Regions from separate parts of the Arthrobacter sp. CAN_A6 genome, predicted to be linked through region 1. Evidence: riboswitches for the same ligand, from Rfam matches in the RefSeq annotation. Region 1 holds a riboswitch; each other region holds the start of a gene.
What was found. A riboswitch is a leader RNA that binds a small molecule or an ion and turns the genes downstream of it on or off. The one in region 1 is predicted to bind cyclic di-AMP.

Region 1 (3,228 bases):
GTACTGCGCTGATCGACACCACGTATGTGGACAACGCGGCGTCGGCAATCGTCGCATGCCTCCGAAGGATCGACTCCATGCAGGGCCGCGCGGTGGTGGTCACCAACGGTGAGCCGCGTCCCGTCGGTGAGCTGATCGCCGGAATGTGCCGAGCCGGAGGCGTGGAACCACCTCGATGGAATGTCCCCGGCGCGCTCGCTCGGACCTCCGGTTCCGTCGTCGAACGGGTGTGGACCGCTGCAGGGGCAACCGACGAACCTCCCATGACCCGGTTCCTCGCCGAGCAACTGTCCACCGCCCACTGGTTCGACCAACGCGAGACCCGGGCACTGCTCGATTGGCGGCCTGCGGTCTCCATCGACCAGGGCCTGCGGAAGCTCGAGGAGTTCTACCGGCGCTGAGCGCAGCCGGTTGCAGAAGCCCTCACGGGCAGCATATTAAACGATAAGGACCAGCAGACGAATCTGCCGGTCCTTATCAATGTCCCACTGGGAGAGCCGAAGCCCGAGAGGTAATGCTAGCTCACGCGGATGTAGACGCCACCGGAGCCGAGCTCGGCCGGTGCTACAACGGTCTGGTTGCCGTTGAATCCACCGTGGACGGCCTGACCGCCCCCGATGTAGACGGCGATGTGAGGTACTCCCGCGCCACCGTTGGTGTAGTAGATGAGGTCACCCGGTACTGCTGCGGCAGCACTCACCTGGGTTCCAAGGCTGAGGTAGCCAGCTGGCCAGTCGTGGAAGTTGATCCCGGCGGCCTTGAGCGAGTTGGTAACAAGCATCGTGCAGTCCTGGTAGACGCCGAGCTGAGCCTTTGCTGCTGCAGCGATGGTGGCTGCTTTCGAGCTCGCAGGTGCCGTCGAAGCTGCGCCGATCGGGGTGATACCGCCCGACTGGAGCGAGACGCCGGTGTTCGCAGCGGCGAAGTTCATGGCAGGAGCCGCGGCGGGAGCGGCTACGGCGGCGGGAGCAGTGAATGCTGCGGCCTGTGCCTGGGGTGCTGCAGCAACTGCTGCGCCGCCCGAGAGGGCGATGCTCTGGCCCGGGTAGATGACCGACGAGCCGTTGAGGCCGTTGGCCGCGAAGACTGCGCTGAGGCTGACACCGTGAGCCGAAGCAATGCTTCCGAGGGTGTCACCCGACTGGACGGTGTAGGAGCCTGCTGCTGCAGCCTGGGCTGCTGGGGCAACTGCGCTAGCCGAAGCGGGAAGCGCTGCGCCGAGCAGGATGCCCGAAGCTGCGACTACTACAGCTGCGGGGCGACCTGCTGCTGATACCGCACGCGTTGCGGATTTGAAGTGGTTGGTGCGCTCGGGGGTTGCCCTGTGGCGCGCGACATGACGATTCTTGGACATGGATGTGCCTCTCCCAATGCCTACGAAGTTAGCTGTCGGGTTCGGGTGGGACACCCGGACACAAGTCTCGGAACGCATCCCATGTGGATGTGTTCCGTCTGCGTCTTTACCCCTAGGGCTTTCCAGAGAAAGCCCGCTATCGGTTCCCCCGCCCCTGTCGGATGTGTACGAACGGTTCCTTCGGTCACCGACAGGGTTAGGCAGTCTGACCAAGGGCACCAGTCCCTCTGGACCGGCGCGCTCTAAAGATTACCCAATGAACACGGTATTGTCACATTTGGATCACAGCAGTGTTTGAGGGCTTGCGGAAACCCGCAGGATGCCCGCGGATTACCTCAAGTTCGGCGCAACTTGTGCCACAGATTCACCCGTCAGTTCACGCGCGGGGGCGCGGTTTCGGCTGGCAACGGGGGCAGCTGAAAGAAGAACGGTTCATGAAGGTGTCCCGCCTGATCAGTGACTTCCTACCTGTGAGCGCACACCGCCGGCAGGGCCGACCCGTCCGCCCATAGGCCTCGAGGGAGCGTTCGAAATACCCGGAAGCTCCGTTGACGTTGACGTAGAGGGAGTCGAAGCTGGTGCCTCCGGCGTCGAGCGCGCGGGTCATGACGTCCCGGCAGGCGTTCACGAGCCGGAGGGCCTCGGATCTGCGGAGCGTGTCGGTGGCGCGCGCATAGTGCAGCTTCGCCGCCCACAGGGCTTCGTCGGCGTAGATGTTGCCGATCCCGGAGATCAGCCCCTGGTCGAGCAGTGCTCTCTTGATTCCCGACCGGCGGACGCGGACGCGCGCGAAGAAGTTCTCGAAGGAGAAGGCAGGGTCCAGAGGATCCCGGGCGATATGGGCAGCTTCCCGGGGGATCAGGGGAAGTCCGCTGCTCCCTCGTCCACCGGCTTTGCCGTCGGCGGTGGGCTGCAGGGACGTGACGAACATCCCGCCGAAGATGCGCTGGTCGATGAAGCGCAATTCGCCCGGCAGGCTTTTGCCGTCGTCGTCCGTGGCGGTGCACAGACTGAGCCGTACCTTGAGATGTTTTTCGTCAGGCGCGCCGGGGTCCTCGATGAGCAGCTGGCCGCTCATGCCGAGGTGCGCCATGAGTGCCACCGGTGATCCGCCGTTCACCGGCTCGGCGTCCGGCGAGGGTTCGCCCAGGGGCATCCAGAGGAATTTCCCGCGGCGGACCACATCGGTGACCCGGTAGCCGGCGAGGTTGCTCCGGAAATCCTCCGGCCCCAGCGCGTGGCGCCTCAGTGACCGAGGGTCGAGAACCTCGACGTCGTCGATTCTCCGCCCCGTCACCCAGCGGGCGAGGCCGCGCCGGACCACCTCGACTTCGGGCAGCTCAGGCAAACCGGCCTACTTGCTGTCGGCGAGGCTCGTGGATCCGAGGAGCATGGTGAGGGACGCCTCCGCCGCAGCCTGTTCGGCTTCCTTCTTCGAGTTGCCGGTCCCCGCACCGTAGGGCGTGCCGCCGATCACCAGCAGCGCCTCGAAGGAACGCGCGTGATCGGGCCCGGTGCCTGTCACCCGGTAGTCGATGACGCCGAGCCGTCTCGCGGCCGCGAGTTCCTGGATCCGTGTCTTCCAGTCGGTGCCTTCGCCGAGCACGTCCGAGTCCTGCAGCAGTGGCGCGATGAGCCTCATCACCATGGCCCGTGCAGTCTCGATGCCGTGGCTGAGGTACGCCGCACCGATCACCGCTTCCATGGTGTCCGCGAGTATGGATGGCTTGTCGCGCCCGTTCGTCAGTTTTTCGCCCTGGCCGAGCAGGATGTACCGGCCGAGGTCCAGGCTGCGCGCCACACCCGCGAGGGCGCGCGTACTGACGACGGCGGACCGCCGCTTGGCGAGGTCGCCCTCGGACAGGTCCGGGTTC
Region 2 (3,228 bases), on a different contig from region 1:
CAGCGCTTCTACGCCCACATGTTCGCTGAACGACCCGAACTGATGGACGGCCTCTTCAACCGGGGGAACCAGGCCGATGGGCGTCAGCAGCAGGCCCTGGCCGGTTCCGTGGCGGCCTTCGCCGGATACCTGATCAACAAACCCGACGAGATGCCTGATCACCTACTGGCCCGCATCTCCCACAAACACGTGTCGCTGGGATTACGCCCGGACCAATACCAGATCGTCCATGACCACCTGATGTGGGCGATCGTCGACGTCCTCGGAGATGCCGTCACGGAAGACGTCGCTGTGGCCTGGGATGAGGTCTACTGGCTGATGGCCAACGTCCTGATCAACCAGGAACGAGCAATGTACGGAGCGCTCAACCTTTCCCCTGACACCATCTGGCGGACCTGGCGCGTCGTCGAGAAAATCCAGGAAACCGACGACGTCGTCACGTTCGTGGTTGAACGCACCGATGAACGCGACGTCAAACCATCCCTACCCGGGCAGTACGTCACCCTGAAGGTGCTCATGCCCGACGGTGTGCACCAGCCGCGCCAGTACAGCCTGACCCGCGCCGACGACGGTCACCACCGCCAGTTCTCGGTCAAACGCGTCCATGGCCTGCCCACCCCCGATGGGGAGGTGTCCAATCTGCTTCACTCGAGCGTGAACGTCGGCGACGAGGTAGTCCTCTCCGTGCCCTCCGGTGACGTCGTCGTGGCGTACACAGACCGGCCGATGGTCTTCGCCAGTGCTGGTATCGGCATCACTCCCATGGCCGGCATGCTTTCCCACCTCGTGCAGTCCGGCTCGCAGCGCAAGGTGATGCTGCTTCATGCCGATAACTCTGCCGACACCTTCGCACTGCGCGGGCAGGTCCAATCCGACCTGGCGAAGCTCCCCGATGCGTCCATGATCACCTGGTTCGTGGAACCCTCGAAGCCGACTCTGGTAGCAGAGGATGAGTTGGTGGGCTTCATGGACGTCAGTACCGTTGATCTTCCGGCCGGCGCGGAATACTACCTGTGCGGCCCCCTGGTCTTCATGCAGGCCGTCCGCAGCGCCCTCATCGCCCGCGGCATACCAGCCAAAGACATCCAGTATGAAGTGTTCGGCCCCGACCTATGGCTCGCCGACTTCCAATAGCTGGACCAACGCAACCAAAAAATCCGTGACCAACCCAGCACGCCGAAGGAACACCGGTCGACGTGGCGGCACCTGAAGGGTCGGAGTTCGGTTGCGCCTGGATGAGGGCAACTTCACCAGTTGATCAGGTTCACCGGTTTATGCAGGGCCTGCGGCAACCTTAACCCACCTCGCGCGTGCGGGGGACACCACGCCAACCCCTGTAGCCGGCTGATGCTTCCGTGACCATAATGTGACAATCGGAGTTAGCGCGGGTTAGCGTTGAAGTTGTGCCGCAGCCCGAGATCAGGGGCGGCATCCTTGGATGGATTGCCTAGCTCTGCCACTATCGCAAGGTCCGTTTGCAACGTACATCTGGCAGGGGCGGGGGAACCATCATCGGGTCCCCTCACAGGGCCCTAGGGGTTAAGCCGCACGTCATTCAGATCAAAAAGATTATTTGGATGACTTCCGGCCGGGTGACTCCCATCCGCATCCGACAGCTCACCCCGCAGGCATTGGGAGAGGTAAGCAACACATGTCCGAAATTTTCCATGCAGCGCGCCACCGCACCACCCCAGCTTTCGCCACCAGGCTGAAATCCGTATCGAAAGCCGTTACTTCCCACGCCGGGGCAGTGGGCCGTCCCGCTGCTGCCCTCGCGGCAGCCTCTGCGCTGATGCTCGGGGTCGGCGCTTCCGCCCAAGCATCTGCCATTGCCGAACCAGCCGCGGCTGCGGCTGCCAGCACTCCCGTGCCGACCCCTGCGGCCAGCGCGGCACCCGAAGCGGTTGCCGGCGCCACGAACCACACGGTCCAGCCCGGTGACACGCTCAATGCGATCGCCAACCAGTATGGAGTGGGCCTGCAGACCGTGTTCTCGCAAAACGGACTGGGCGCCGGCTCGATCATCTACCCGGGAGACAGCATCATCGTCGCGGGGTCCGGCAATGCTCTAGCCCCGGCGGCGTTGACGGCCCCCGCTCCTGTAGCCCCGGCGGCGTTGACGGCCCCGGCCGCGCCGACTGCTGCCGCGTCCACCATGACGCTGGCCAGCTCGGGAGTGACCGAGATCCCGGCGACGTCCACCAACTCAGCCATCCTGGCCTCCGCGCAATCCCAGTTGGGAGCAGGCCAGGACTGCACCATTCTGGGTGAGCAGGCACTGAAGGCCGCCGGTATCGGCGGAGTCGGGGATGAGTCCCCGGCCGGGTTGATGGAATTTGCGACCCCGGTCTCGAATCCTCAGCCGGGTGACTTCATCTACTACCAGGACGGAGGCGCCGGTGTTCCTCACAACGCCGTCTACATCGGAGACGGCAAGGCGATCCACAGCGGATTCAATGGCGGTCAGACCGTCGTGAACAGCGCCGACATCGGTTCAGGGCCTTCCTACTACCGTGTCAATGCCTAAAGCCCGACTCCACAACTGAAAAGCACGATCCCAAAAGTGTCCGGCCGGATAACCTCGGCCGGGCACTTTTTCGTGGAATTGGTTGGGAAGACCGATAAAATGCTTCACCCCTACGTGGACGGCTTGAGCTGTATTCTAGGGACTCCGCCCGTCCACAGGTGGATGAACCATCGCGAATGGTAGCTCTGCGGGCTTTGTTTATGCCACCGCAAATGACTCTGCACATGCACCGCGCTGCGGAATATCGAACGGTCAGTAGGGGTAGTCTCCGAGGGCCGGGGCGTTGACCTTGTCAGTGACAGCCAGAAGGCGAGCCCCACGAAGACCTTACTGGGGGCGAGCGAGCCGGAGAGCAGCACTCAAGGGTGATGTGCCCTCTGCTGATTCCGCGGTCTCAGCGGTCTCCGCGGCGTCGCGGTGATCAAGTTCCTCGGTCACTTCCTCGTCGCGGAATTCCGTTTCCGGATTAGCCTGACCATCGTGCCCGTACTCATGAGATAACTCGCGCTGAATCTTGCTGTTGAGGACCTCCACCTCGGGAAGGTCGAGCGACGTGAGATCCTCGGGAAACGATTCCGACGGTGTGAGTCTGGTGATCATGGGGACGCCTATCGACGGGAAGAGAACATGGTGGAGCCGGGCTCTTTCGGGAACCACGGCCGACCATACCAGCAGGACGGCATCCTGCTCACATCTACCCG
Region 3 (3,228 bases), on a different contig from region 1:
TAGATCATCCAGCGGACGTCGCGGAGGGTACTTTGCCTCAGCAGCAGTTGCCGCCCTCATCCTCACAGGCTGCGCAACAGAAGCCCCGCCCCAAAGCCAGGAAACGGCGTCACCGCCGACGGTTTCCTCCACGCCCGCGGTCCCAGCCCCTACGCAGACAACTGCGCCGCCCGCACCGAAAACTCCCGTCGCCGCAGCCCCCACCCCGACCCAATCCCCCGTCCTGCCCGAATCAGCCCCCGTTTCCTTCAGCATCCCCTCCATCGGCGCCGGATCAGAACTCCTCAGCCTCGGGCTGCGCGACAACGGCTCACTCGAGGTTCCCCCCGACGGCCCCGGCGCACCCGCGAGCTGGTACAACGACTCCCCCACCCCCGGGGAACGCGGACCAGCTGTCCTGCTCGGCCACGTCAACGCCACCGACGCAGGCCCAGGGGTTTTCGCGGACCTGCGCAGCCTCAAAGCCGGCGACACTATCAACGTCACCCGCAAAGACGGCACCACAGCAACCTTCATCTTCGACCACGGCGAGCAATACCCCAAAGACCAGTTTCCAACCCAAACGGTCTACGGCAACACCGAAGGATCAGAACTACGCCTAATCACCTGCGACGGCTACGACCCCGACACCGGCGAATTCGACGACAACTACGTCGTCTACGCAAAACTAGTCACCTAAAACTGCGAATCCAATAGACGCTGCCGCGGTCAGGGATTGCCTTGTGGAACGGCCAGGCGCACCGGTAGTGGCGGTAGTGGCTGGCTGTGGCTGACTGGTGGTGGTTGGCGCCGGATATGGGTGTGGCACCCACCCCGGGTCGGGTAGGTGCCATCGATTCTTCCGCAGGAGCACCTTCAGGACTTTCCTGCGAAGGTGATCCGGGAAGTCACAGGACAGGCGGGCTCCCATGGGGAGTCGATGCGGTCTGATGTGGCCGTCCGTGAGCTGGCACTGCATTGCCTGCACGCGGTGAAAGCGACGGCGTCCCTGCCCTCGACCGCGCTGCCCGGTCCCTGGTGGGCGTCATTGTGGACTGCCTGACATCGATGTCCACGGATTGGCACTAACAAATACTGCGTTCAGGGATTTTCTCCTGGTTTTGGGCAGAAAAAAGCGGCAGGCGCCCACCGTTCAGGACGCCTGCCGCTTACAGCTTACGGCGGGTTAGCCGTTGACGCGGTAGTAGGAAGGTCCTGATCCGATGTCAGCGCTGTTGATGACAGTCTGGTTGCCGTTGAAGCCGCTGTGGATTGCCTTGCCGTCTCCGATGTAAATGGCGTTGTGCGGAACACCGGCGCCGCCGTCGGCGTAGTAGATGAAGTCGCCTGGCTGGGGGTTCGAGACCGGGGTGGCGAATTCCATCAGACCGGCCGGGGATTCATCCCCGACTCCGCTGATACCGGCGGCCTTCAGCGCCTGCTCACCCAAAACAGTGCAGTCCTGAATGGCACCGAGCTGGGCGTAAGCCGAGGCGAGGATTGCCGCATTGACGCCGCTGGCAGCGGGGGCCGAGGTGGCTACGGGGGTGATGGTGCTGGAGGCGAAGGAAATCCCGGACTGTGCCGGTGCAGCTGCCGGGGCGGGAACGGTGAAGGACACCTGGGTTGCCGGTGCTGCTGCAGGGACCACTGCGGGGCTCACTGCTGCGGGGGCGGCGACGAAGGCGCTACCGGAGACTTTGATTTGCTGTCCCGGGTAGATCACGGATGCGTAGGACAGGTTGTTCTGCGCCAGGACCGTATTCAGTGCCACGCCATAACGAGCAGAGATAGCACCCAAGGTGTCGCCGGCGACGACGGTGTGGGTGCCCGCTGCTGCAGCGGGAGCTGCGGTGACGGGGGCCGGCGCCGGGGCTGCGGCCGTGGTGTCGATGTAAGTGCCGGCCTGGGCTGCTGCTCCTGAAGCGAGCACGAGACCGCCGGTGGCCGCGACGATCATGGCCGGCTTGCCGACGTTTACCGCGTTGGTCTTGGCCGTATAGGCCAGTCCCGCGAGGACGATGGAGTGGATGGGGGTGGCGCGGTGGCGCGCGGAAATGGACGTACGGAACATGTTTTTTGCCTCTCCCAATGCCTGCGGGGTGAGCTGTCGGATTCGGATGGGAGACACCCGGCCGGTTCGCACTCACAACGAGTGAGAACGAAACGACTTAACCCCAAGGACCACTAAGTGGTCCGGTGGAAACGTGGTTCCCCCGTTCCTGCCACCTGGAATGCAGACGGACCCCGGTCAGTGGCAGGACTCGGCATTCTGCCCGGGAGTGTTCCAGCTGGTGCTGAGAACATTCGACGAGAATACCCCTCCGCCGTATAAAATGTCACGTTCAAGTAACAGCACTCACACCAGCACCAGCACCACCACTGAGGGTGCTCGTAAAAACGTCTTAAATCGGGGACCGAAGAGTCATTGGTACCCGGCGTGATGCTCAGGAGGTGGGAATGAACGATGATGGAGAGGTGGGGGAAACCTCTTGCGATCCGTACCCCCGGGGGGTAAATATTTACTCTGTTGAAAGGGGACCACCATGACCACCGAAACAGAAGCCGCGGTTGAGCGGGGCTATACCGCCGACAAGGACGCCTACCTGCGTCGGCTCAAGCGCATCGAGGGTCAGGTGCGCGGTATTGCCCGCATGGTCGATGAGGACCAGTACTGCATCGACATCCTGACCCAGGTCGCCGCCATCAATAAGGCCTTGCACGCGGTGAGTATCGGCCTGCTGCAGGAACACATTCAGCACTGCGTCGTCGGCGCGGCGCACGAAGCCACAGCGACCGGTGATCCGACGGCTGTCGATGGAAAAGTCAAGGAAGCAACCGACGCCATCAGTCGCCTGCTGCGCTAACGCCCACCCGCCCGGCACCGGTACCCCTTCCCTCCCACCCACATCACGTCGAAGGAAATTGCTCATGCAAACCACCATCAAAATCTCCGGTATGACCTGTGGGCACTGCGTTTCCTCCGTTCTGGAGGAACTCTCGGAGGTTCCCGGCGTCGAGAAAGTCGATGTGCAGCTCAATGCCGGCGGGGTATCCACCGCCGACGTCACCGCTGAAACCGAACCCGATCCGGCAGAGCTCCGCAAGGCGGTCGAAACCGCCGGGTACACCGTCGTCGACGCCTAGCCCCAGGATGGCCGGTGCCCGGCCCAGAATCTGATGACTATTTTCTGGTCAATATTTGCTAAGGAGCTTTCCGTATGAGCACCGGCACGACCCTGGACAAGA

Region 2: another riboswitch for cyclic di-AMP. It lies ahead of IWX75_RS00220 (LysM peptidoglycan-binding domain-containing protein); the one in region 1 lies ahead of IWX75_RS09775 (LysM peptidoglycan-binding domain-containing protein).
Region 3: another riboswitch for cyclic di-AMP. It lies ahead of IWX75_RS17305 (LysM peptidoglycan-binding domain-containing protein); the one in region 1 lies ahead of IWX75_RS09775 (LysM peptidoglycan-binding domain-containing protein).

The regions. Positions count from the first base shown of each region.
Region 1 covers NZ_JADOUV010000005.1:15,124-18,351, reverse strand. The annotation lists gene IWX75_RS09780 (NAD-dependent epimerase/dehydratase family protein) at 1-401, shown strand, start outside; gene IWX75_RS09775 (LysM peptidoglycan-binding domain-containing protein) at 518-1,354, opposite strand; cyclic di-AMP (ydaO/yuaA leader) riboswitch at 1,358-1,567, opposite strand; gene mutM (bifunctional DNA-formamidopyrimidine glycosylase/DNA-(apurinic or apyrimidinic site) lyase) at 1,731-2,702, opposite strand; gene rnc (ribonuclease III) at 2,709-3,228, opposite strand, start outside.
Region 2 covers NZ_JADOUV010000001.1:40,666-43,893, reverse strand. The annotation lists gene IWX75_RS00225 (globin domain-containing protein) at 1-1,134, shown strand, start outside; cyclic di-AMP (ydaO/yuaA leader) riboswitch at 1,467-1,645, shown strand; gene IWX75_RS00220 (LysM peptidoglycan-binding domain-containing protein) at 1,652-2,527, shown strand; gene IWX75_RS00215 (hypothetical protein) at 2,855-3,127, opposite strand; gene IWX75_RS00210 (MarR family winged helix-turn-helix transcriptional regulator) at 3,155-3,228, shown strand, end outside.
Region 3 covers NZ_JADOUV010000032.1:2,611-5,838, reverse strand. The annotation lists gene IWX75_RS17310 (class F sortase) at 1-679, shown strand, start outside; gene IWX75_RS17825 (hypothetical protein) at 920-1,042, shown strand; gene IWX75_RS17305 (LysM peptidoglycan-binding domain-containing protein) at 1,166-2,053, opposite strand; cyclic di-AMP (ydaO/yuaA leader) riboswitch at 2,058-2,257, opposite strand; gene IWX75_RS17300 (metal-sensitive transcriptional regulator) at 2,526-2,846, shown strand; gene IWX75_RS17295 (heavy-metal-associated domain-containing protein) at 2,911-3,126, shown strand; partial or broken gene IWX75_RS17285 (cation transporter) at 3,201-3,228, shown strand, end outside.